3 regions of the Streptomyces sp. SAS_270 genome follow, and region 3 is predicted to be linked to each of the others. Evidence: riboswitches for the same ligand, from Rfam matches in the RefSeq annotation. Region 3 holds a riboswitch; each other region holds the start of a gene.
What was found. A riboswitch is a leader RNA that binds a small molecule or an ion and turns the genes downstream of it on or off. The one in region 3 is predicted to bind cyclic di-AMP.
Positions count from the first base shown of each region.

Region 1: linked by a shared signal. The riboswitch ahead of ACN6LB_RS16460 (transglycosylase family protein) and the one ahead of ACN6LB_RS03435 (C40 family peptidase) in region 3 are both predicted to bind cyclic di-AMP.
Region 2: linked by a shared signal. The riboswitch ahead of ACN6LB_RS26920 (M23 family metallopeptidase) and the one ahead of ACN6LB_RS03435 (C40 family peptidase) in region 3 are both predicted to bind cyclic di-AMP.

Region 1 covers NZ_JBMNDS010000020.1:101,826-109,152, reverse strand. Annotated here, with positions in the region: gene ACN6LB_RS16465 (transglycosylase family protein) at 16-1,086, shown strand; cyclic di-AMP (ydaO/yuaA leader) riboswitch at 1,316-1,481, shown strand; gene ACN6LB_RS16460 (transglycosylase family protein) at 1,485-2,189, shown strand; gene eno (phosphopyruvate hydratase) at 2,499-3,779, shown strand; gene ACN6LB_RS16450 (FtsB family cell division protein) at 3,884-4,360, shown strand; gene ACN6LB_RS16445 (DUF501 domain-containing protein) at 4,469-4,999, shown strand; gene ACN6LB_RS16440 (Ppx/GppA phosphatase family protein) at 4,996-5,982, shown strand; gene ACN6LB_RS16435 (poly-gamma-glutamate hydrolase family protein) at 5,925-6,614, opposite strand; gene ACN6LB_RS16430 (NAD(P)/FAD-dependent oxidoreductase) at 7,178-7,327, shown strand, end outside.
Region 2 covers NZ_JBMNDS010000045.1:45,314-52,640, reverse strand. Annotated here, with positions in the region: gene ACN6LB_RS26930 (HPr family phosphocarrier protein) at 30-311, shown strand; gene ACN6LB_RS26925 (GntR family transcriptional regulator) at 536-1,231, opposite strand; gene ACN6LB_RS26920 (M23 family metallopeptidase) at 1,439-2,203, opposite strand; cyclic di-AMP (ydaO/yuaA leader) riboswitch at 2,216-2,376, opposite strand; gene ACN6LB_RS26915 (M16 family metallopeptidase) at 2,623-4,011, opposite strand; gene ACN6LB_RS26910 (M16 family metallopeptidase) at 4,008-5,354, opposite strand; gene ACN6LB_RS26905 (DNA gyrase/topoisomerase IV subunit A) at 5,652-7,327, shown strand, end outside.
Region 3 covers NZ_JBMNDS010000003.1:150,656-157,982, reverse strand. Annotated here, with positions in the region: gene ACN6LB_RS03445 (ATP-dependent Clp protease proteolytic subunit) at 85-720, shown strand; gene ACN6LB_RS03440 (hypothetical protein) at 728-1,036, shown strand; cyclic di-AMP (ydaO/yuaA leader) riboswitch at 1,405-1,569, shown strand; gene ACN6LB_RS03435 (C40 family peptidase) at 1,573-2,046, shown strand; gene ACN6LB_RS03430 (DUF6328 family protein) at 2,126-2,659, shown strand; gene ACN6LB_RS03425 (LysE family translocator) at 2,598-3,215, opposite strand; gene ACN6LB_RS03420 (LysR family transcriptional regulator) at 3,306-4,223, shown strand; gene ACN6LB_RS03415 (ATP-binding protein) at 4,232-4,690, opposite strand; gene ACN6LB_RS03410 (helix-turn-helix domain-containing protein) at 4,902-5,759, shown strand; gene ACN6LB_RS03405 (DUF397 domain-containing protein) at 5,769-5,993, shown strand; gene ACN6LB_RS03400 (8-amino-7-oxononanoate synthase) at 6,031-7,164, opposite strand; gene bioB (biotin synthase BioB) at 7,324-7,327, shown strand, end outside.

The sequences.
Region 1 (7,327 bases), on a different contig from region 3:
GCGAAAGGCTTCCGCATGCTCTCCGGGAACGGCCGTCACCGTCGACCCCGTCAGGCTCCGGCTCTCATCGTCGCGGCAGGAGTGACCGGATCGGCGATCGCCATCCCGTTGCTCGGTGCCACCGGTGCGCACGCGGCCGACGGGACCACATGGGATCGGGTCGCAGAATGCGAGAGCGGCGGGTCCTGGAGCGCCAACGACGGCAACGGGTACTACGGCGGACTCCAGCTGACCCAGGAGAACTGGCAGAAGTACGGCGGCCTCACCTACGCGCCGACCGCCGACCAGGCCAGCCGTTCGCAGCAGATAGCCGTGGCCGAGAAGGTCCTCGACGACCAGGGGCTCGTCGCCTGGCCCACCTGTGGCCCGCTCTCCGGGCTCAGCAAGAACTCGGGCTCGATCGACGTCGACACGGGCGTGGCGGGCGACTCGGCCGGCTCCTCCGGCTCGTCGAGTTCATCGGGTTCGTCTGATTCCTCGGATACTTCGGATTCGTCTGGTTCATCCGATTCCGGCACCGACTCCTCGGGCCTCTCCGACTCCTCGTCCGACACGTCGTCCGACGCGCCCTCGGGCGAGACCCGGAACTCGACCAAGGCCGACACGTCCGACGGCGACTCCGGTGACTCCGGTGACTCCAGCGACGCTCAGGATTCCGACAGCGCGACCACAGGGTCGACAAAGAGCGACGAGTCGGACAAGTCCGGCCAGAACGCCGACTCTTCGGACGGCTCCTCCGGGACCGCGACATCCGAATCCGGCTCCGGGCGCCACCGCGGCGACAGTGCCGGCGAAGAGGCCGAGGGGAGCACCGGCGAGGGTGCGGCCGACCGCGCCTCCGGCAGCCGCGGTGACGACACCTCCGGCCGTCACGCCTCACGCGGCTCCGGCGCCGCACGCGGCGCGACGGACGGCTCGTACGTCGTCCGCACCGGGGACAGTCTCTGGTCCATCGCCGACTCCCTTGACCTGAAGGGCGGATGGTCCGGTTTGTACTCCGCGAACGAGCAGGCGCTCGGCACCGACCCGGACCTCATCCTCCCCGGTCAGAAGCTTGAGCTGGACAGTGCCGAAGCCGCCCGGTAGGTAGCCGACCAACTGGCCGTCATCTGGCGAATCGGGCTAAATCCAGCGGTAGTTCAGGTCATGATTCGAGATGGAATGTCCGGTTTGGTGAGAGTGAGACATGAGTCTCAGTAGCCCTGATCGTCTTTGAAATTCCGGCGATCGCATGTCTACGGTCGTGACCGCTCGCCACAGCGGGCACCGACGGTCGCAACGCCGAATCCTGCCAACGGCCGTACGGGAACAGTCGTCGCGTCAAGCGCCGTAGGCAGGAGCGGGGGACCCAGGTAAGTGCCGGACCCGGTGATCGTTGCCGGACCGGCTTGGGGTGAAGCCGCGCACCACTGGTGCGCGGCCGGGCAACTCAACCGGCCCGAACCCGACAGCTCACCTCGCAGGCGTCGGTGAGGGGATCTCTCATGCTGTTTTCCAGCAAGGGCAAGCACCGCCGCCCGTCCAAGGCCACCCGTGTCGCCACGCTCGCCGGTGTCACCGGCGTCGCCATCGCCGCTCCGCTGATGGCCTCCGGCACCGCCTCCGCCGCCACCGCCTCCGAGTGGGACGCCGTCGCCTCGTGCGAGTCCGGCGGCAACTGGTCGATCAACACCGGCAACGGTTACTACGGCGGCCTCCAGTTCTCCTCGTCCACGTGGGCCGCGTACGGCGGCACCGCGTACGCCTCCTCCGCCGACCAGGCCTCCAAGTCCGAGCAGATAGCGGTCGCCGAGAAGGTTCTCGCCTCGCAGGGCAAGGGCGCCTGGCCGAGCTGTGGCGTGGGCCTGTCGGGTGCGTCGACCGGCGGCGGTTCCACCTCGTCGGACACGGGCTCCGGCTCCAGCTCGCAGAGCACCACCCAGCCGCAGCAGCAGAGCACCACGACGAGCGAGCAGCACGCCTCCCGCTCGCAGGAGCGCCCCGCCGCCAAGAAGACCGTCCAGACCCCGACCGGCAAGAAGGTCAAGAAGGGTGACGGCGAGTACAAGGTGAAGAAGGGCGACAGCCTCAGCTCGATCGCCGAGAAGAAGCACGTCAAGGGTGGCTGGCAGAAGCTGTTCAAGCTGAACCAGGACATCATCGACGACGCCGACTTCATCTACCCCGGTCAGCAGCTTCACCTCAGCTGAACCACAGCCTCCTCCCATACGTGGCCTTCATAGTGGAGGCCACGTGAGGGGCACCCCCCCGTCCCCACGGGCTCCCCGCTCCGGTGCGTGTTCCCCCGTACGCACCGGAGCGGGGTTTTTTCTTGGCCCGCTTCGCGGCTCTCCTCGCCCTCTTCATTCCTTTTTTGTTCCGTTCTGGAACAATGTTTACCCTGAGTTCTGCTCAAGGAGTGGTCGACCGGCTGGCCGATCGCCCTGGGCCGGTTAGGCTCATCTCGCGGGACTGCCGAAGTCCTGTGTACCCGCGTCACATCCCAGAAGGAGATGCTCGTGCCGTCCATCGACGTCGTCGTAGCCCGGGAAATCCTCGACTCGCGAGGCAACCCCACCGTCGAGGTCGAGGTCGGCCTCGACGACGGCAGCACCGGCCGTGCGGCCGTCCCGTCCGGCGCCTCCACGGGCGCCTTCGAGGCCATCGAGCTCCGCGACGGTGACCCGAACCGCTACCAGGGCAAGGGTGTCGAGAAGGCCGTCCTCGCGGTCATCGAGCAGATCGGCCCGGAGCTCGTCGGCTACGACGCCACCGAGCAGCGCCTGATCGACCAGGCGATGTTCGACCTGGACGCCACCGACAACAAGGGCTCGCTCGGCGCCAACGCCATCCTCGGCGTCTCCCTCGCCGTCGCCCACGCCGCCTCCGAGGCCAGCGACCTCCCCCTCTTCCGCTACCTGGGCGGCCCGAACGCGCACCTGCTGCCCGTTCCGATGATGAACATCCTGAACGGCGGGTCGCACGCCGACTCGAACGTGGACATCCAGGAGTTCATGATCGCCCCGATCGGCGCGGAGTCCTTCTCCGAGGCCCTGCGCTGGGGCGCCGAGGTCTACCACACCCTCAAGAAGGTCCTGAAGACCAAGGGTCTGTCGACCGGCCTGGGCGACGAGGGCGGCTTCGCCCCGAACCTGGAGTCCAACCGCGCCGCGCTCGACCTCATCGTCGAGGCCATCAAGCAGGCCGGTTACATCCCGGGCGAGCAGATCGCGCTCGCGCTCGACGTCGCCGCGTCCGAGTTCTACAAGGACGGCAAGTACGAGTTCGAGGGCAAGTCCCGCTCGGCCGCCGAGATGACCGAGTACTACGAGGAGCTCGTCTCCGCGTACCCGCTGGTCTCCATCGAGGACCCGCTGTACGAGGACGACTGGGCCGGCTGGAACACCATCACCGCGAAGATCGGTGACAAGGTCCAGATCGTCGGCGACGACCTCTTCGTCACCAACCCGGAGCGCCTCGCCCGCGGCATCGAGGAGGGCTCCGCCAACGCCCTTCTCGTCAAGGTCAACCAGATCGGTTCGCTGACCGAGACCCTGGACGCCGTCGAGATGGCCCAGCGCAACGGCTTCAAGTGCATGATGTCCCACCGCTCCGGCGAGACCGAGGACGTCACCATCGCCGACCTCGCCGTCGCGGTGAACTGCGGCCAGATCAAGACCGGTGCCCCGGCCCGCTCGGACCGCGTCGCCAAGTACAACCAGCTGCTGCGCATCGAGGAGATCCTCGACGACGCCGCGGTGTACGCCGGCCGCAGCGCCTTCCCCCGCTTCAAGGGCTGACCGTAGCCTCGTAGGAAGCGTCGTACGTACGTCCCCGTACTCGGTCCCGTACCGTGTGCGGGGACGTACGCGCGTGTGAAACGGGACGAACGGGAGGCGGGACGATGGCCGTGAAGGACCGGGACCGGTTCTCCACCGCGACCAGGCTGCGGGTGCTCGGCGAGCAGACGGCGGCCCGTGTCTACCGCTCCCAGACCAAGCGCCAGGCCCGCCGCTCCCGGCTGACGGGCCGGGCCGCGCTCCTCGCCCTCGTCCTGTGCACGCTCATCGTCGCGCTCGCGTACCCGATAAGGCAGTACGTCTCCCAGCGCGCCGAGATCGCCGACCAGCAGCGGGAGCAGCAGCAGGCCCGGCAGCGGGTCGAGCAGCTGCGCGACCTCAAGGCGCGCTGGCAGGACGACGCGTACGCGGAGCAGCAGATCCGGCAGCGGCTGCACTACGTCATGCCGGGCGAGACCGGTTACATCGTGATCGACCCGGACGCGGCGAAGCAGTCCCGCGCGGAGAAGGGGGCGGCCGACCGCCCCTGGTACTCGAACGTCTGGGACGGCGTGGACAAGTCCGACGCCGCCGACCGGTGAACCGCTGAGCAGGCAGGACGAGTTGAGCACGTAGGACCGGATGAGCACGTAGGACCGACTCAGTACGCAAGACCGATCAGCACGCAGGACCAGTAGGAAAGAACAGGTATGCAAACGCCTCCGCCGACCACCCCGCGCACCGAGCCCACCGACGCGGACGTCGAGGCCTTCAAGCAGCAGCTCGGCCGTCCGCCGCGCGGGCTGCGCGCGATCGCGCACCGCTGCCCCTGCGGTCAGCCGGACGTCGTCGAGACGGCGCCCCGGCTGCCGGACGGCACGCCGTTCCCGACGACGTACTACCTGACGTGCCCGCGGGCCGCCTCCGCGATCGGGACGCTGGAGGCCAACGGGGTCATGAAGGAGATGACCGAGCGGCTGGCGACGGATCCCGAGCTGGCGGCGGCGTACCGGGCCGCGCACGAGGACTACATCGCGCGGCGCGACTCCATCGAGGTGCTGGAGGGCTTCCCCAGCGCGGGCGGCATGCCGGACCGGGTGAAGTGCCTGCACGTGCTGGTCGGGCACTCGCTGGCGGCGGGCCCCGGCGTCAACCCGCTCGGGGACGAGGCGATCGCGATGCTGCCGGAGTGGTGGCGCAAGGGCGCGTGCGTGACGACGGCGAGCGAGGACACCGAGTGAGCAGCCGTGTCGCCGCCATCGACTGCGGTACGAACTCCATCCGGCTCCTCGTCGCCGACGTGGACCCGGTCAGCGGCGAACTCGTCGACCTGGACCGGCGGATGACCATCGTCCGGCTCGGCCAGGGTGTGGACCGTACGGGGAGGCTGGCGCCGGAGGCACTGGAGCGGACGTTCGCGGCCTGCCGGGAGTACGCGGCGGTCATCAAGGAGCACGGAGCCGAGCGGCTGCGTTTCGTCGCGACGTCGGCCTCGCGGGACGCCGAGAACCGCGACGAGTTCGTGCGCGGGGTCCTGGACATCCTGGGCGTCGAGCCCGAGGTGATCAGCGGTGACCAGGAGGCGGAGTTCTCCTTCACCGGCGCGACCAAGGAGCTGACGGGCCGCGACGACCTGGCGAAGCCGTACCTGGTCGTGGACATCGGGGGCGGCTCGACGGAGTTCGTCGTGGGCGACGACCATGTGCGCGGGGCGCGCTCCGTGGACATCGGGTGCGTACGGATGACCGAGCGGCACCTCGTGCACGACGGCACGGTGAGCGATCCGCCGTCGCCCGCGCAGATCGGGGCGATCCGGGCCGACATCGAGGCCGCGCTGGACCTCGCCGAGCAGGCCGTGCCGCTGCGCGAGGCGCACACGCTGGTCGGCCTCGCGGGTTCGGTGACGACGGTGTCCTCGATCGCGCAGGAACTCCCCGCGTACGACCCCGTCGCCATCCACCACTCCCGGATCCCCTACGACCGGGTCCGCGCGATCACCGAGTGGCTGCTGTCCTCCACACACGCCGAGCGCGCCGCGATCCCCTCGATGCACCCGGGCCGTGTGGACGTCATCGCGGCGGGCGCCCTGGTACTGCTGTCGATCATGGAGCGGATCGGCGCGAGCGAGGTCGTGGTGAGCGAGCACGACATCCTCGACGGCATCGCCTACAAGGTGGCGGAAGAGATCGAAGCGGGCAGTCCCCGCGAGCCAGGGCTGTCCTGAGAGACGAGGGCGCGGTCCTCGAACACGGAGCGCACGGCGGCGACGTACCGGTCGAACGTCGCCGTGCGCCTTCCGGTGTCCCGCATCGCGCGCGTCAGGTCGCCGTCGGGGAAGAAGGACGCGCGCAGCGATGTGGACAGCTCCAGTTGGACGCCGGCGCCGATCGTGGTGCGGTTGGCGATGTTCGCCGGGCTGCTGCCGTTGATCTTCCGGGCCGCGTCGGTGACGTGGAAGCCGGCCTGTCGCAGGGCGGTGCGGACACGGTCGGCGGTCGCGGTGTCGAGGCCGCCGAGGGCGGTCTCGGGCACGCCGGTGGTGCCGGTGAAGCCGTGGAAGGACAGGCAGCCCAGCGACGACGCGATGACGCCCTGGCAGACGGGTTCGTCGAAGTTGGTCGAGGTCACGTGCAGGTCGCTGTTGCCGGTGGACCTGATGGCGGTGAATTCGTAGTGCGTCATGAGCCCCGCGCCGACCGCGCGGGCGACCTCCCCGGAGCCCGGTTCGATGCCGCCGCCGTGGATGGCGATGCTGGCCCACGCCGAACCCGTCACCGGAACGCGGCGACGCAGGTAGTCGACGCCCTCGACCTCGCGGGCGGCGAGATCGGTGTAGGAGGCGTACAGGTCGGCCACGCACACACCTCCTTCACGTTGTGGACCGATGCGACGCCGCCGTCGGTGGTTACGCTGCCGCCGGTGATTCTCCACGCCTCGCCCGTGTCGGCCGAGGTGTGTCTCGCGGAGCGGGCTGGGCAGTGGTCCCGGTCTCCTTTGCTACTGATCAGTAGCCTCTGCTGAGCAGGTCGGATAACGTATGAGCGCGTCTGCGGGGTCTTGGAAACGCCCTCCGTGAGGCCCCGTCGGAAAACTTCGTGAAGTTCTTCACAAGAGAATGGGCCCTGTGGGGGGCGGATTTGGCCCTGGTGGCCCTTCCGGGGTGCTCAGGGGGTCCGGGAGCATGCTCGGCGGAGTGATACGCGAGCGATTCCGGAGGGGCGAACGGGAGACTGGTTCGGCCGGTCCGAAGGTCTTCAGTGGCTGCTCACGCGGTGTTGACAACGGTCCGAACCGGGCGGTGGTTCCCCCGCGCCGGCATGACCTGCGTCACGCGAGCCGCGCAGTGTAGCAGAGACCCCACCCATGCTTGTGAAGGGGCGCACGAGCGACCCCCCAGGAGCGGGTGGATACTCGATGGCATGAGCACCACGGAGCGTCCCAGGATCCTCGTAGTAGGCGGTGGGTACGTAGGCCTGTACGCAGCTCGGCGCATTCTCAAGAAGATGCGCTACGGAGAGGCGACCGTCACGGTCGTCGACCCCCGGTCGTACATGACCTACCAGCCCTTC
Region 2 (7,327 bases), on a different contig from region 3:
ACCCTGAGACACCTGAAGGGCAGCATCACATGGCTGAGCGCCGCGTCAACGTCGGCTGGGCCGAGGGCCTCCATGCCCGCCCCGCCTCCATCTTCGTCCGGGCGACCACCGCTTCCGGGGTCCCCGTGACGATCGCCAAGGCCGACGGCAACCCCGTCAACGCGGCCTCCATGCTCGCGGTCCTCGGCCTGGGCGCCCAGGGCGGCGAGGAGATCGTCCTCGCGTCGGACGCCGAGGGCGCGGACGCCGCCCTCGACCGTCTGGCGAAGCTGGTCGCCGAGGGGCTCGAGGAGCTTCCCGAGACCGTCTGAGCGAATCGGACACCGTACGACGCGGCCGCGTCACCCCTTCCGGGTGGCGCGGCTTCGTCGTTTTTCAGGCACGGCGATACGCCCGCACGACGGAATATCCGGCACCATCCCGCGCGCACATCCCGCAGTGCGGAAATAGCGCGCACGGAATTCCGGGCGCGCTGGAATAAGGGCAGCGGAAATAGCTCACTGCCGAATATCCCTCTTTGTATACGGCGCTCCTGTTAATGACGCAGACCGGTCATGTTTACGGGAGGTTGCGAAGTCCTCACACGGTCCGGGCGATCTCCCGCACCGGGAAAGCGGAGCCGGTGCACGGCCGTGGCGCGTTCCGTGTGCAGCGCCGTGATCGTCCGGGCGCGCTCGCTGTCGCCGCGCGCCACGGCGTCCACGATGGCGCCGTGCTCGGCCCAGGAGTCCGCGGGGGAGGCCTGCGCCTCGACCGCGTACATCCAGGCGATCTTGTGCCGAAGCTGGGCCAGCGTGGAGGTCAGCGCGGGGCTTCCGGAGGCCTGCGCGAGCGTCTCGTGGAACCAGCCCCCCAGGGAGCGCAGATCCTCGCTGTGCCCCCTCCTTGCCCGCTCCTGGCCCAGCCTGACCAGGCCTCGCAGCACCTTGAGGTGGGCCTCGGTGCGCCGCTGCGCGGCCCGGGCGGCACCGAGCGGCTCAAGGAGCATGCGCATCTCCAGCAGGTCGGAGGCCTCCTGCTCGGTGGGCTCCGCGACGCACGCGCCCGCATGCCGACGGGTGACGACGAACCCCTCGGCCTCCAGGGTGCGCAGGGCCTCGCGGACGGGAACACGCGAGACTCCGTAGCGACGCGCAAGGAGTTCCTCGGTGAGCCGGCCGCCTCGCTCGTAGACACCCGCGACGATGTCGTCACGGATCGCCGTGCATACCGAGTGCGCCGGAATACGCATGACCGGACCTCCGCTTTAATCCCCGCGAAACGCCATCCATTGACGCTTGTTCAGTGACTCTATTGCAGACGGCGGGAATTTCCGACGGGAGCCCGGAATCCATGGATATTTTTTGGACAGACGGCCGTTCGAAGCGACGAAGCCCCGGCTCGGTGAGCCGGGGCTTCGGAAGCGGTGCGAAGTGCGGAGAAGCGGTGAAGCGGGTCGTCAGACGTTCACGCCGTGCGAGCGGAGGTAGGCGACGGGGTCGATGTCCGAGCCGTACTCCGGGGTCGTGCGGGCCTCGAAGTGGAGGTGCGGTCCGGTGGTGTTGCCGGTGGAACCCGAGAGGCCTATCTGTGCGCCCGGGGTGACCGTCTGGCCCACGGAGACACCGATGGACGACAGGTGGCCGTACTGGGTGTACGTGCCGTCGTTCATCTTGATGACCACGTTGTTGCCGTAGGCGCCGCCCCAGCCGGCCTCGACGACGGTGCCGGAGCCGACGGCGTGGACGGACGTGCCGGACGCGGCGTGGAAGTCGACGCCCGTGTGGCTGCCGGAGGACCACAGGCTGCCACCGGTCTTGTAGCCGGTCGAGACGTACGAGCCGCTGATCGGCAGGACGAAGGTGTTCAGGCGCTTGCGCTCGGCGGCCCGGGCGGCGCGGGCCTTGGCCACGCGCTCCTCCTCGGCCTTCTCGGCGGCACGCTTCTTCGCGGCCTCCTGGGCCTTCTTCAGCGCGGCCGCCTCGTCGGCGGCGTGCTGCTGGGCCGCGGCCTGTGCGTCGATCTGGTCGGCGAGCGAGTCGCCGATGGTGATGGCCTTTGTCAGTCCCGTGTCCTCGACGGAGGTCTCCGCGGCGAAGGCAGGGGCGGCCAGGGTGCCGATGACACCGGTGGTGGTGAGTGCGGCGACGCCCACGGCATGCGTGGTCGTGCGCTTCACACGGCTCGGGCGACGGTGCTTCCCGGTGGCGCGGGTGAACGCCATGAAGTGGCTGGTCCTTTCCTTCCTTCTCGCCTACCGGGTTAGCTGACGGGTTCGGAGCAGGAAGGTCTCCTACGGACCCCCTTCGGGAAGGGCGTCCGATTCACCCCAGGGACTACGTATGGGTCCCCGGCTCCCCTGGCTCGCGCCGTACGGGGACTCGGCGATGACTGTCCGGTGCCGCGGACGCGGCGCACTGCCTGACGAACAGCCGGACCGACGCTAAAGGGGGCGTCTTTCAATCGACAAACGGATCACGCCTTTTGTAGCGCATGCCACAGGGCAGACAGGCAACCTCCCCATCAACTCCCCATCAATACTGACAATGGGGGCTCGGGCGACGCTTTCGCCGCCCGAGCCCCCAAAGGGTCACGCCGTTATGCCCTGTTCCCTCCCGCTTCCGACACTGCGGGATGCGGCCCCTACTCCGCGGGTACGACGCTCACTTCGCCGATGCCGAGGGCCTTGACGGGCTCCTTGATCTGCGCGGCGTCCCCGACCAGGACGGTCACCAGGCGGTCCACCGGGAAGGCGTTCACGGCGGCCGCGGTGGCCTCCACGGTGCCCGTCGCGGCGAGCTGCTGGTACAGCGTGGCCTGGAAGTCGTCCGGCAGGAACTGCTCGACCTGGTCGGCGAGCGTGCCCGCGACCGCCGCCGCGGTCTCGAACTTGAGGGGCGCGACGCCCACCAGGTTCTGCACGGCGACGTCCCGCTCGGCATCCGTCAGGCCTTCGGCCGCGAGGGTGCGCAGCACCTTCCAGAGGTCGTCGAGCGCGGGACCGGTGTTGGGCGTGTCGACGGAGCCGCTGATGGCCAGCATCGCGGCGCCCGTGCCGTCGGCTGCGGAGCGCAGCACCTGACCGAACGCCCGTACACCGTAGGTGTATCCCTTTTCCTCCCGCAGGACGCGGTCCAGTCGGGAGGTGAGGGTGCCACCGAGGCAGTACGTGCCGAGTACCTGGGCGGGCCAGACGCGATCGTGCCTGTCGGCGCCGATGCGTCCGATCAGCAGCTGCGTCTGGACGGCACCCGGGCGGTCCACGATGATCACGCGGCCCGTGTCGTCGGCGGTCACCGGCGGTACGGGACGCGGCTCGGCGGACGAGCCGGTCCAGGAGCCGAGGGTTTCCGCGAGCAGCGCGTCGAGGTCCGTGCCCGTGAGGTCGCCGACGACCACGGCGGTGGCCGTGGCGGGGCGCACGTGCTTCTCGTAGAAGGCGCGTACGGCCGCCGAGTCGATGCTCTGGACGGTCTCCTCGGTGCCCTGGCGCGGGCGTGACATGCGTGCGGTCGCCGGGAACAGCTCCTTGGAGAGTTCCCTGGCGGCGCGGCGGGCCGGGTTGGCGGTCTCGTGCGGGATCTCGTCGAGCCGGTTGCGCACCAGCCGCTCGATCTCGCTGTCGGCGAACGCCGGTGCCCTGAGTGCGTCGGCGACCAGCCCGAGGGCCTTCGGGAGGCGCGAGACGGGGACTTCGAGCGACAGGCGTACGCCGGGGTGGTCCGCGTGCGCGTCGAGCGTGGCGCCGCAGCGCTCCAGCTCGGCGGCGAACTCCTCGGCGGAGTACTTGTCGGTTCCCTCGGAGAAGGCGCGCGCCATGATCGTGGCGACGCCGTCGAGGCCCGCCGGCTCGGCGTCCAGCGGCGCGTCGAGGATCACCTCGACGGCGACGACCTGCTGACCGGGGCGGTGGCAGCGCAGCACGGTCAGACCGTTGCCGAGCGTGCCGCGCTCGGGGGCGGGGAAGGCCCAGGGCTTGGGCTCGCCGGCCTGCGGCTGGGGGTGGAAGTCCATCGTGGCGAGCTCGGTCACTTCGCCGCCTCCTCGTCGGTGTCTTCAGCGGCGTCGGTGTCCTCGGCGACGAGCGGCTCGTAGACGAGCACCGCGCGGTTGTCCGGGCGCAGGCGCGCCTTGGCGGCCTCCTGGACCTCCTCGGCGGTGACGTCGAGAACGCGCTGTACGGCGGTCAGGGCGAGCTGCGGGTCGCCGAACAGGACGGCGTACCGGCACAGTTCGTCGGCGCGGCCCGCGACCGTACCGAGCCGGTCCAGCCACTCGCGCTCCAACTGGGCCTGGGCGCGCTCCATTTCCTCGGCCGTGGGGCCCTCCTCGGCGAACCGGGCGAGCTCCTCGTCGACGGCGGCCTCGATGACCGGGACCTCCACGTCGCCGGACGTCTTCACGTCGAGCCATCCCAGGGAGGGCGCTCCGGCCAGGCGCAGCAGCCCGAAACCGGCGGCGACGGCGGTGCGGTCACGGCGTACGAGCCGGTTGTACAGGCGGGAGGACTCGCCGCCGCCGAGCACGGTCAGCGCCAGGTCGGCCGCGTCGCACGCGCGCGTGCCGTCCTCCGGGAGCCGGTAGGCGGCCATCAGGGCGCGCGCCGGGACCTCTTCCACGACGACCTCGCGCAGCTGCTCGCCGATGGTGTCCGGCAGGGCTCCGGTGCGCGGGGCGGGCTTGCCGTCGTGCCCGGGGATCGAGCCGAAGTACCTCTCGACCCAGGCGAGCGTCTGCTCGGGGTCGATGTCGCCGACGACCGACAGCACGGCGTTGTTGGGCGCGTAGTAGGTGCGGAAGAAGGCGCGGGCGTCCTCCAGGGTGGCCGCGTCCAGGTCCGCCATCGACCCGATCGGGGTGTGGTGGTAGGGGTGGCCCTCCGGGTAGGCGAGCCCGGTCAGCTTCTCGAACGCCGTCCCGTAGGGGACGTTGTCGTAGCGCTGACGGCGCTCGTTCTTGACGACGTCCCGCTGGTTCTCCATGGACTCGTCGTCGAGCGCGGCGAGCAGCGAACCCATGCGGTCGGCCTCCAGCCAGAGCGCGAGCTCCAGCTGGTGGGTGGGCATGGTCTCGAAGTAGTTCGTGCGCTCGAAGCTCGTCGTGCCGTTCAGCGAACCGCCCGCGCCCTGGACGAGTTCGAAGTGACCGTTGCCGTGCACCTGCTTCGAGCCCTGGAACATCAGGTGCTCGAAGAGGTGGGCCAGGCCGGTCAGGCCCTTGACCTCGTGACGGGAGCCGACGTCGTACCAGAGGCACACCGCAGCGACCGGGGTCAGGTGGTCCTCGGAGAGCACCACGCGCAGGCCATTGGCCAGACGGTGCTCGGTCGCTGTCAGGCCGCCGGAGCCTGCCTCAGCTGTGGCCGTGTGACCCATGGGCATGTACGTCCCTTCGATCGCGGAAAACTGCAGAATCCCTGCCGGTCCTGCCACTGTATGCAAGCGTGCGGACCCCTGGCGAAGTTCCCGCCCCGCGTACGCCCACAGCGAGACTCGCGTCCGGACGGAGCGGGTTCCCGTTCGCTCACGGCTTGGCTCGGAGCGAGCCGAAACGTGCTCCGCGGGGCCCGAACGGACGGGTCGCGGTCGGCGTTGTCAGTGGCGCGGTCCACAATGGTCCGCGTCAGATCCCGTTCATGCCCCGGCAGAGACTGTGAAGGAGCCGCAGCAGCGATGGCCCGCCGCAGCACGAAGACCCCGCCGCCCGACGACTCGTACGAGGAGAAGATCCTCGACATCGACGTCGTGGACGAGATGCAGGGCTCCTTCCTCGAATACGCGTACTCGGTCATCTACTCGCGAGCCCTGCCGGACGCCCGCGACGGGCTCAAGCCCGTCCACCGCCGCATCGTCTACCAGATGAACGAGATGGGCCTGCGCCCCGACCGCGGCTATGTGAAGTGCGCCCGCGTCGTCGGCGAGGTCATGGGTAAGCTCCACCCGCACGGCGACGCGTCGATCTACGACGCGCTGGTGCGCCTGGCCCAGCCCTTCTCGATGCGCCTGCCACTGGTCGACGGCCACGGCAACTTCGGCTCGCTCGGCAACGACGACCCGCCGGCCGCCATGCGGTACACCGAGGCCCGGATGGCCGACGCGACGTCCCTGATGACCGAGTCCATCGACGAGGACACGGTCGACTTCTCGCCCAACTACGACGGCCAGGAACAGGAGCCGGTGGCCCTGCCGGCCGCGTTCCCGAACCTCCTGGTGAACGGCTCGTCGGGCATCGCCGTCGGCATGGCCACGAACATGCCGCCGCACAACCTCGGCGAGGTCATCGCCGCCGCCCGGCACCTGATCCGCTACCCGAACGCGGACCTGGAAACGCTGATGCGGCACGTCCCGGGCCCCGACCTGCCCACGGGCGGCCGGATCGTCGGCCTCTCCGGAATCCGCGACGCGTACGAGACGGGCCGCGGCACCTTCAAGATCCGCGCCACCGTGTCGGTGGACAACGTGACGGCGCGCCGCAAGGGCCTGATCGTCACCGAACTGCCCTTCTCCGTCGGCCCGGAGAAGGTGATCGCCAAGATCAAGGACCTGGTCGGGGCGAAGAAGCTGCAGGGCATCGCCGACGTCAAGGACCTCACGGACCGCGAGCACGGCCTGCGCCTGGTCATCGAGATCAAGAACGGCTTCGTGCCGGAAGCAGTCCTGGAACAGCTCTACAAGCTGACGCCGATGGAGGAGTCCTTCGGCATCAACAACGTGGCGCTGGTCGACGGCCAGCCGCTCACGCTGGGCCTCAGGGAGCTCCTGGAGGTCTATCTCGACCACCGCTTCGAGGTCGTACGGCGGCGGTCGGAGTTCCGGCGCGGCAAGAAGCGCGACCGGCTGCACCTGGTCGAGGGCCTCCTGGTCGCCCTGCTGGACATCGACGAGGTGATCCGCCTCATCCGCTCCAGCGACAACTCGGCGCAGGCGAAGGAACGTCTGATCGAGCACTTCTCGCTGAGCGAGATCCAGACGCAGTACATCCTGGACACGCCGCTGCGCCGCCTGACCAGGTTCGACCGCATCGAGCTGGAGTCCGAGCGCGACCGGCTCAACGGCGAGATCGACGAGCTGACCGGCATCCTCGATTCCGACTCCGAGCTGCGCAAGCTGGTCTCCAACGAACTGGCCGCGGTCGCCAAGAAGTTCGGCACGGACCGGCGCACGGTGCTCCTGGAGTCCGCGGGCACACCCGTGACGTCCGTTCCGCTTCAGGTGGCGGACGACCCGTGCCGGGTGCTCCTGTCGTCGACGGCGCTGCTGGCGCGTACGGCCAACGGCGACCCCTTCGGGGAGGACGAGGACGCCAAGCGCACCAAGCACGACCTGATCGTCTCCGCGGTGCCTGCGAC
Region 3 (7,327 bases):
TTCGCTGTCGGCCGATACCCCTCGACGACTTCTGTACGTCCTGTACATTTTTTACAGGAGAGTCGCTCAGAGGAGGCGCCAGCCATGAACGAACCGTCCGCCCGCTACGTCCTGCCCGAATTCACGGAGCGCACGAGTGCGGGGCACCGGACCCTGGATCCGTACTCGAAGCTGCTCGACGAGCGGATCGTGTTCCTGGGGACGCCTATTGACGACACGTCGGCGAACGACGTGATGGCACAGTTCATGCACCTCGAATATCTGGCCCCGGACCAGGACATCTGTCTGTACATCAACTCCCCGGGCGGCTCGTTCAGTGCGATGACGGCCGTCTACGACACGATGCAGTTCGTCACCTGCGAGGTGGAGACCATCTGTCTGGGGCAGGCCGCCTCGGCCGCCGCTGTTCTGCTGGCGGGCGGCACCCCGGGCAAGCGGTTCGCGCTGCCGGGTGCCCGCGTAATGATCCATCAGCCCTCGTTCCCCGAGCCGGTCCAGGGACAGGCGAGCGATCTGGCCATCCAGGCCGAGGAGTTGATGCGCACCCGGCGCAAGCTGGAGGAGATGCTCGTACGGCACACCGGGCAGAGCGCGGAGCAGGTCGCCGCCGACATCGAGCGCGACAAGATCCTGGACGCGCCGGCGGCGCTCGCGTACGGGCTGGTGGACGCGATCATCCCGAGCCGCAAAGCCGCGCGCACCGCGCCGGGCGCGAGGTGACCCGCTGATGCTTCCGCCCGAGCTGCCACCGCTGCCCGCGCTCACGCGCGCGGAGGCCGAGTTGATCGACCGTTACCTCGATGTGGTCGACCTGCTCGGCCGTATCAACCCGGCCCGGCCCGGGGACACCTATCGCGGACTGCGCGCCGCCCAGGCCCTCGTCGGCAAGGCGACGGCGTTGCGCGACGCACTCACGCTGATGCACCAACGCGGCGAGAGCGAGGTGCACGCCCCGACGCTGGCGCAAGCGTTGCGAGTCCTCGACGGGGAGCGGCGGGCGGCCCGCGTCACCCTGCCGCCGGGGGCGGACAGTTGACGCATCCGCACCGGGCCACCGCTCGCACCGGGGCGGCGACGCGTCCGGGGCGCGGTTCAAACGGACCAGATGGTGTACCCCCGAACGGCGTAGACACCCGTCGCTCCGAAGGCCCGGAAGAGTTGCGCAACGCGCGTGCATCGGGGGCGGAATGAAGCGTTCCGGTGCTGGTACGAGCCTCGTCGACCCCCTCGACACCCCTTCGAACAAGGGGGTGTCCACCCGAACGGGTGAGTGGTGAGTAACGCCACAAATCGCTGATTCCACTCGGATTTTTCGCCATGCGTGCGTCAAGATCCCTTCCGACGACAAGCCCCCGCCACAGCGGCGGGGCGGTCCGGGCGGACGCCGAGTCCTGCCGCCGCCCGGATGACCGGTCGACAGATGTGCATCGGCAGGAGTGGAGGACCCAGCTAGACGGGCCGCCGGAGAGATCCGGGCGGTCCTTGGGGTGAAGCCGCAGTACGCGGCCGGGCAACTTCGCCAGCCCGAATCCGACAGGTCATCCTTCACAGGCGGCTGACGAAGGGTTGCGCATGACTGCGCTCAATCGTGTTCCGTCGCTGCTGACCCGGGCCGGTACGGCCTCGGCTCTCACCATCGCCGCCGTGGGCGGCAGCATCGTGGTCCCAGGCATCGCCTCCGACGCAGCGGCCGCGACGACGGCTACGAGGGCACTCCAGGTAGCGGCCTCCAAGAAGGGCTCCCCGTACCAGTGGGGCGCCACGGGGCCACGCCGCTTCGACTGCTCCGGGCTCACGCTCTACTCGTACAAGAAGGCGGGCAAGAACCTGCCTCGTACGGCCGCGGGGCAGTACAACAAGACCCACCATGTCTCCGCGTCCGGCCGCAAGGCCGGGGACCTGGTGTTCTTCCACTCGGGCCGGAACGTGTACCACGTCGGCATCTACGCCGGGAAGGGAAAGATCTGGCACTCCCCGAAGACGGGAACCGTCGTGAGGCTCGAGAAGATCTGGACGAGGAGCGTCTGGTACGGCCGGGTCAGCTGACCTGCCCGGCGGGGTGACGGCAAGGACGCCGTCACCCCGCCGGGGCGTGACCCGGTCCGGAACGGATACTCGTTCGTTCATGGCCGACCTACCGCACCACAGCGAACGCAACGAAACACCTCTGGAGCGCGCCGACCGGAACTTCGGCGAGCTGCTCCAGGAGCTGCGCGTCACCCAGACCGGGGTGCAGATCCTCTTCGCGTTCCTGCTGACCCTGGCCTTCACCCAGCGCTTCCCGTCGCTGGACTCCTTCCAGCGCGCCACGTACGTCACCACGCTGCTGCTCGCGGTGCTGGCCGCGGCCCTGTTCACGGCGCCCGCCGCACTGCACCGTTCGCTGTTCCAGCAGAACGCCAAGCCCCGGATCGTGCGGGTCTCCTCCCAGCTGGCCACAGCCGGTCTGAGCGTGCTGATGCTGGCGTTCACCGGGTCGGTACTGCTGGTCGTGGACGTGACCCTCAGTCGCGGCGCAGCTATCGCGGCGGGGGCCGCCACCCTGGGCGTCTGCCTGGCACTGTGGCGCCTGCTCCCCTTCCTGGTGCAACGCAGCCTCAGGAACGAAGACCCTCAGCGAGAAGCACCACACCGAGAACCGTCAGCGCGCTCCCGGTGACGGCCTCCACGGCCCGCGCGGCCCTCGGCCGCCGCAGCCACCGGCCGAGCCGGTCCACGAGCAGCGCGACCGCCGGGAACCAGACCAGGGCGAGGACGACCACGATCAGCGCCAGCAGCAGGGTCCGCAGCAGCGCGGGACTGCCCGCCGGAACGAACTGCGGCAGCAGGCTCAGGAAGGTGATGGGCGCCTTCGGGTTGAGCGCGTTGGTGACGAAGCCCTGTCGCAGCGGGCGCGCGCCGGACCCCGCCTCGTCGCCCGGCGCCGCGAGCGGCCGCCGCAGCGCCCCCAGGGTCCGTACGCCGAGGTACAGCACGTAGGCGCCACCGAGCAGTTGGAGCGTGCGGAACAGCGCGGGCACCGCCGTGAGGACCGCCGCGACCCCGGCCACCGCGAGGGCCGTGTGCAGCAGCAGCCCGCCCGCGACCCCGAGCGCACACGCGACCCCCGCCCGGCGCGAGACCAGGGCGTTGCGTACGACGACGGTGAAGTCCGCGCCCGGCATGGCGACCATGCCCGCGGCCACTGCGGTGAAGGCGATGAGCTGTCCGTCCATGCGCACCAGCCTGCCCGCGCCGGGCCTTCAGCAGGTATGTCGAATATCCTGGGTTTTCCTTAAGCGATTCTTTAGGCCCAGGAGGGTGGCGTGTACGACCCGACGCGGCTGGCAGCGCTGGTGGCGGTCGCCGAGGCGGGGTCGATCACCCGGGCCGCCGAACGGCTCGGGTACACCCCGCCGGCGCTCTCCCAGCAGCTGGCGAAGCTGGAGCGGGAGGCGGGCGCGACGCTCCTGGTGCGCTCGCACCGCGGGGCACGGCTGACGGACGCGGGCGAGCTGCTGGTGGTACGGGCACGCCGGGTTCTGGACGAGCTGGCGCAGGCCCGGCACGAACTGGCGCGGCTCACGGGCCTGGCGGGCGGCACACTGCGGCTCGGCACCTTCCAGACGGCGGGCATACATCTGCTGCCGCCGGTGCTCAGCGCGTTTCGCCGTGCGCACCCGGACGTGGAGCTGTCGGTGGCGGACTACGAGCCCCCGAACGGTGTTTCGGCGGTCGCGGCGGGCGACGTCGACCTCGCGCTGACGCACACCTACGAGCCCGCCGAGCCGGCCCCGCTGCCCTCGTCGGTCACCCTGGAGCCCGTACTGGTCGAGGAGTTGGTCCTGGTGACCGCCCCGGGACACGCCCTCGCGGACGGCTCCGCACGGCTGCCCCTGGACCGGCTCGCCGGTCAGCCGCTGATCAGCATGGCGCCCGGCCATCCGTCCCGCGCGGGCGTGGAATCGGCGCTGGCCCGGGCCGGGGCCGCCCCGTCGGTACTGGTGGAGACTCCGGGTTACGCCCTGGTGTGTGCGTTGGTCAGTGCGGGACTCGGGGTGGCCGTGGTGCCGGAGATGGTGGGCAGGACCGCGGTGACGCCGGTGGGGGTACGGCAGTTGGAGCCCGGCGATCTTCGCCGTACGATCTCGGTCGCCCACCGCACCGACGAGGCGGCGCCTGTCGCCGACGCCTTCCGTGCGCTGCTGCGCGGTGCGTTCGGGCGGGCCGCACAGCACAACTGAGCGCGGTGTCAGGGCTCTTGCAGGCCCACGGCGGTGACCGGCTGCACGGGCGCCGACCACGGCAGCTCGATCGCGACGGTCTTACCGCCCTCCCGGGTGGGCCGGACGCTGAGCCGGCCGCCGCACTCGGCGGTCAGCCAACGGATGATCACCATCCCGCGTCCGTTGTCCTGTTGGACGGCGGCGGGCAGCCGCTTCGGGAAGCGCGGGTGGCTGTCGGTGACCCCGATGCGCAGGTGCTCGTCGCGGTCGAGCCGTAGGTCGACGGTGAAGGTGGGCGACTGCCCGAAGGTGTGCTGGACGGCGTTGGTGGCGAGTTCCGAAACGATCAGCCGTACGGTGTCGGCGGTTTCGGTGTCGGACGGCAGGCCCCATTCGGCCAGCACGCCTGTGACGTAATTCCGGGCCGTGGAGACCGAAGCGGGATCGCTCGGCAGAGTGATGGATGCTTCATGGTGGTCTGCCATGGCGACGCTGTCCCTTTCCCACGGGACCGGGGTCCGCACGGAGCGTGTGGTACGAGTACGGTCCCGGACTGGTGCTTCGCGCCAGACTGCCATTACCGGGCCTGTCACGGGTGCGATCCACCGAGATATGCATATATCTGTCGCTCGAAGCGGTGAACTCTGCGACGGCAGACCGTATTTGGGTGGCTCGGAAGGAGTAAGGAGTACGGCCATGCAATACGGTCCCGCGGTACGCCGCCGCAAGCTCGGCGCGGAGCTGCGCGGCCTGCGCACCGGCGCGGGCCTGACGAGTGGCGAGGCGGCTCGTCTGGTCGGCTGGCACCAGTCGAAGGTGAGCCGCATCGAGACGGGCGCCAGCGGTGTGAAACCGGCCGATGTTCGGTTACTCCTGGACGCGTACGCGGTCGAGGACCCCGAACTGCGCCATCTGCTCATGGTGTTGGCGGGCACCGAAGAAGGCGGGCGGCACCACTGGTGGCACGCCTACCGAGGCGTCCTGCCGCCGACGTACCGCGACTTCATCAGCCTGGAGTCGCAGGCCCGCGCCATGCGCACGCTGGAGACCTCTGTCGTGCCGGGGCTGCTCCAGACCGCCGAGTACGCCCGTGCGGTCACCCGGGCCGCGGTGGACGGGCTGGCGGACCCCCAGCTCGACACGCTCGTCGAGGTACGGCTCGCCCGGCAGGACGTGCTGCGTTCGAATCCGCCGCTGGAGCTGAGCGCGGTCCTGGACGAGGCGGTGCTGCGCAGGGAGGTCGGCGGTCCCGAGGTCATGGCACGGCAGTTGGACCGCCTCGTCGAGGCCGCGCATCTGCCTCAAGTGCGGCTTCAGGTACTGCCGTTCGCCGCCGGGGCCCACATCGGAATCACCGGGCCTTTCGTTATCTTCTCTTTTCCGAACACATCTGACTTGGATGTGGTTGTTCTTGACCAACTGACGAGTAGCCTCTACCTCGAACGGAAAGAAGACCTCCAGGCCTACAGCGAGGCCTTCCAGACCCTTCAGTTCCACGCCCTTTCGCCCGAGGACTCGTTGGATTACATCGCCGGGATACATGACGGCGCGTAAGGAGGCACCATGCCTGCACTGCCTCGGTCCGTTCCTTCCAGCACTTCGCTGCATGAGGTGCCATGGCTGCGCAGCAGCCGCAGTACGGGAATGAACAACTGCGTCGAAACCGCCCGTCCTGGCCCCGGCCCCTGGGCCGGGCTGGTGGCCGTACGCGACTCCAAGAACACCACCGGGCCCGCGCTGCTCTTCGGCCCCGCCGCCTGGCAGGGCTTCGTCGCAGCACTGGGCTGACGCCCAGGGGGTGCTTGAAAGTCCCGCACAGCACCCACTAGCGCGTCTCGCTGATCACCCGCACGGCCCGGTCGATCTGCTGGTCGGTGAGGTCCGCGCGGGCGGTCAGCCGCAGGCGTGAGATGCCGTCGGGCACGGACGGGGGGCGGAAGCAGCCGACGGCGAGACCCGCCTCGCGGCAGTCGGCCGCCCACCGCACGGCCCGCTCGGGGGACGGCGCGCGCACGGAGACGACCGCGGCGTCCGGTCGTACGGCCTCAAGGCCCTCGGCGGTCAGCCGGGTGTGCAGAGCCGTCGCCACCGCGCGGGCCCGGGCCGCGCGCTCCGGCTCGCGGCGCAGCAGCCGCAGCGCCGCGAGAGCCGCGCCCACCGCGGCGGGGGCGAGACCGGTGTCGAAGATGAAGGTGCGGGCCGCGTTGACCAGGTGGTCGATGACCTGTGCGGAGCCAAGGACGGCGCCGCCCTGACTGCCGAACGACTTGGAGAGCGTGACGGTCACCACCACGCCCGGATCGCCCGCGAGCCCCGCCGCGTGCGGGGCGCCCCGACCGCCTTCGCCGAGGACACCGAGCCCGTGCGCGTCGTCGACGACCAGCCCGGCGCCGTGCTCCCGGCAGACGTCCGCGAGGCCGCCGAGCGGGGCCGCGTCGCCGTCCACCGAGAAGACCGTGTCGGACACGACGACGGCCGGCCCGGTGCGGGTGCCGAGCGCCTTGCGTACGGCGTCCGGGTCGGCGTGGGCGACGACCTGGGTCGTCCCGCGGGCGAGCCGGCAGCCGTCGATGAGCGAGGCGTGGTTGCCCGCGTCCGAGACGATCAGGGAGCCGTGCGGCGCGAGCGCGGTGACCGCGGCCAGGTTGGCGGCATACCCCGAGGAGAAGACGAGCGCCGACTCGAATCCGCAGAAGTCCGCCAGCTCGCGTTCGAGTTCCCCGTGCAGTTCGGTGGTGCCGGTGACGAGCCGGGAGCCGGTGGCGCCGCCGCCCCAGACGCGGGCCGCGTCCGCCGCCGCGCCGGTGATCTCGGGATGGCGGGCGAGGCCGAGGTAGTCGTTGCTCGCGAGGTCCAGGAGCGGGGAGTCGGCGGGGCGCGGCTTCAAGGTCCGTACGAGGCCCGCTCGACGGCGAAGACAGTCCTGCTCGTCGATCCAGCCGAACGGCGATCCCGCCATGTGTCCTCCGCGCCTCGGGTGTCTTGTTTTGTAGGCAGTTCACAGACCCTAGCGGCCCCCTCTGCCGCCCAGGATGTGGCAATACCCACACGTCGAACCGTCTCTGTTGTGCAAACTCTCCTTGGCCCGGACCGGTCGCATACGTCAGGATCGGGCCTCATGG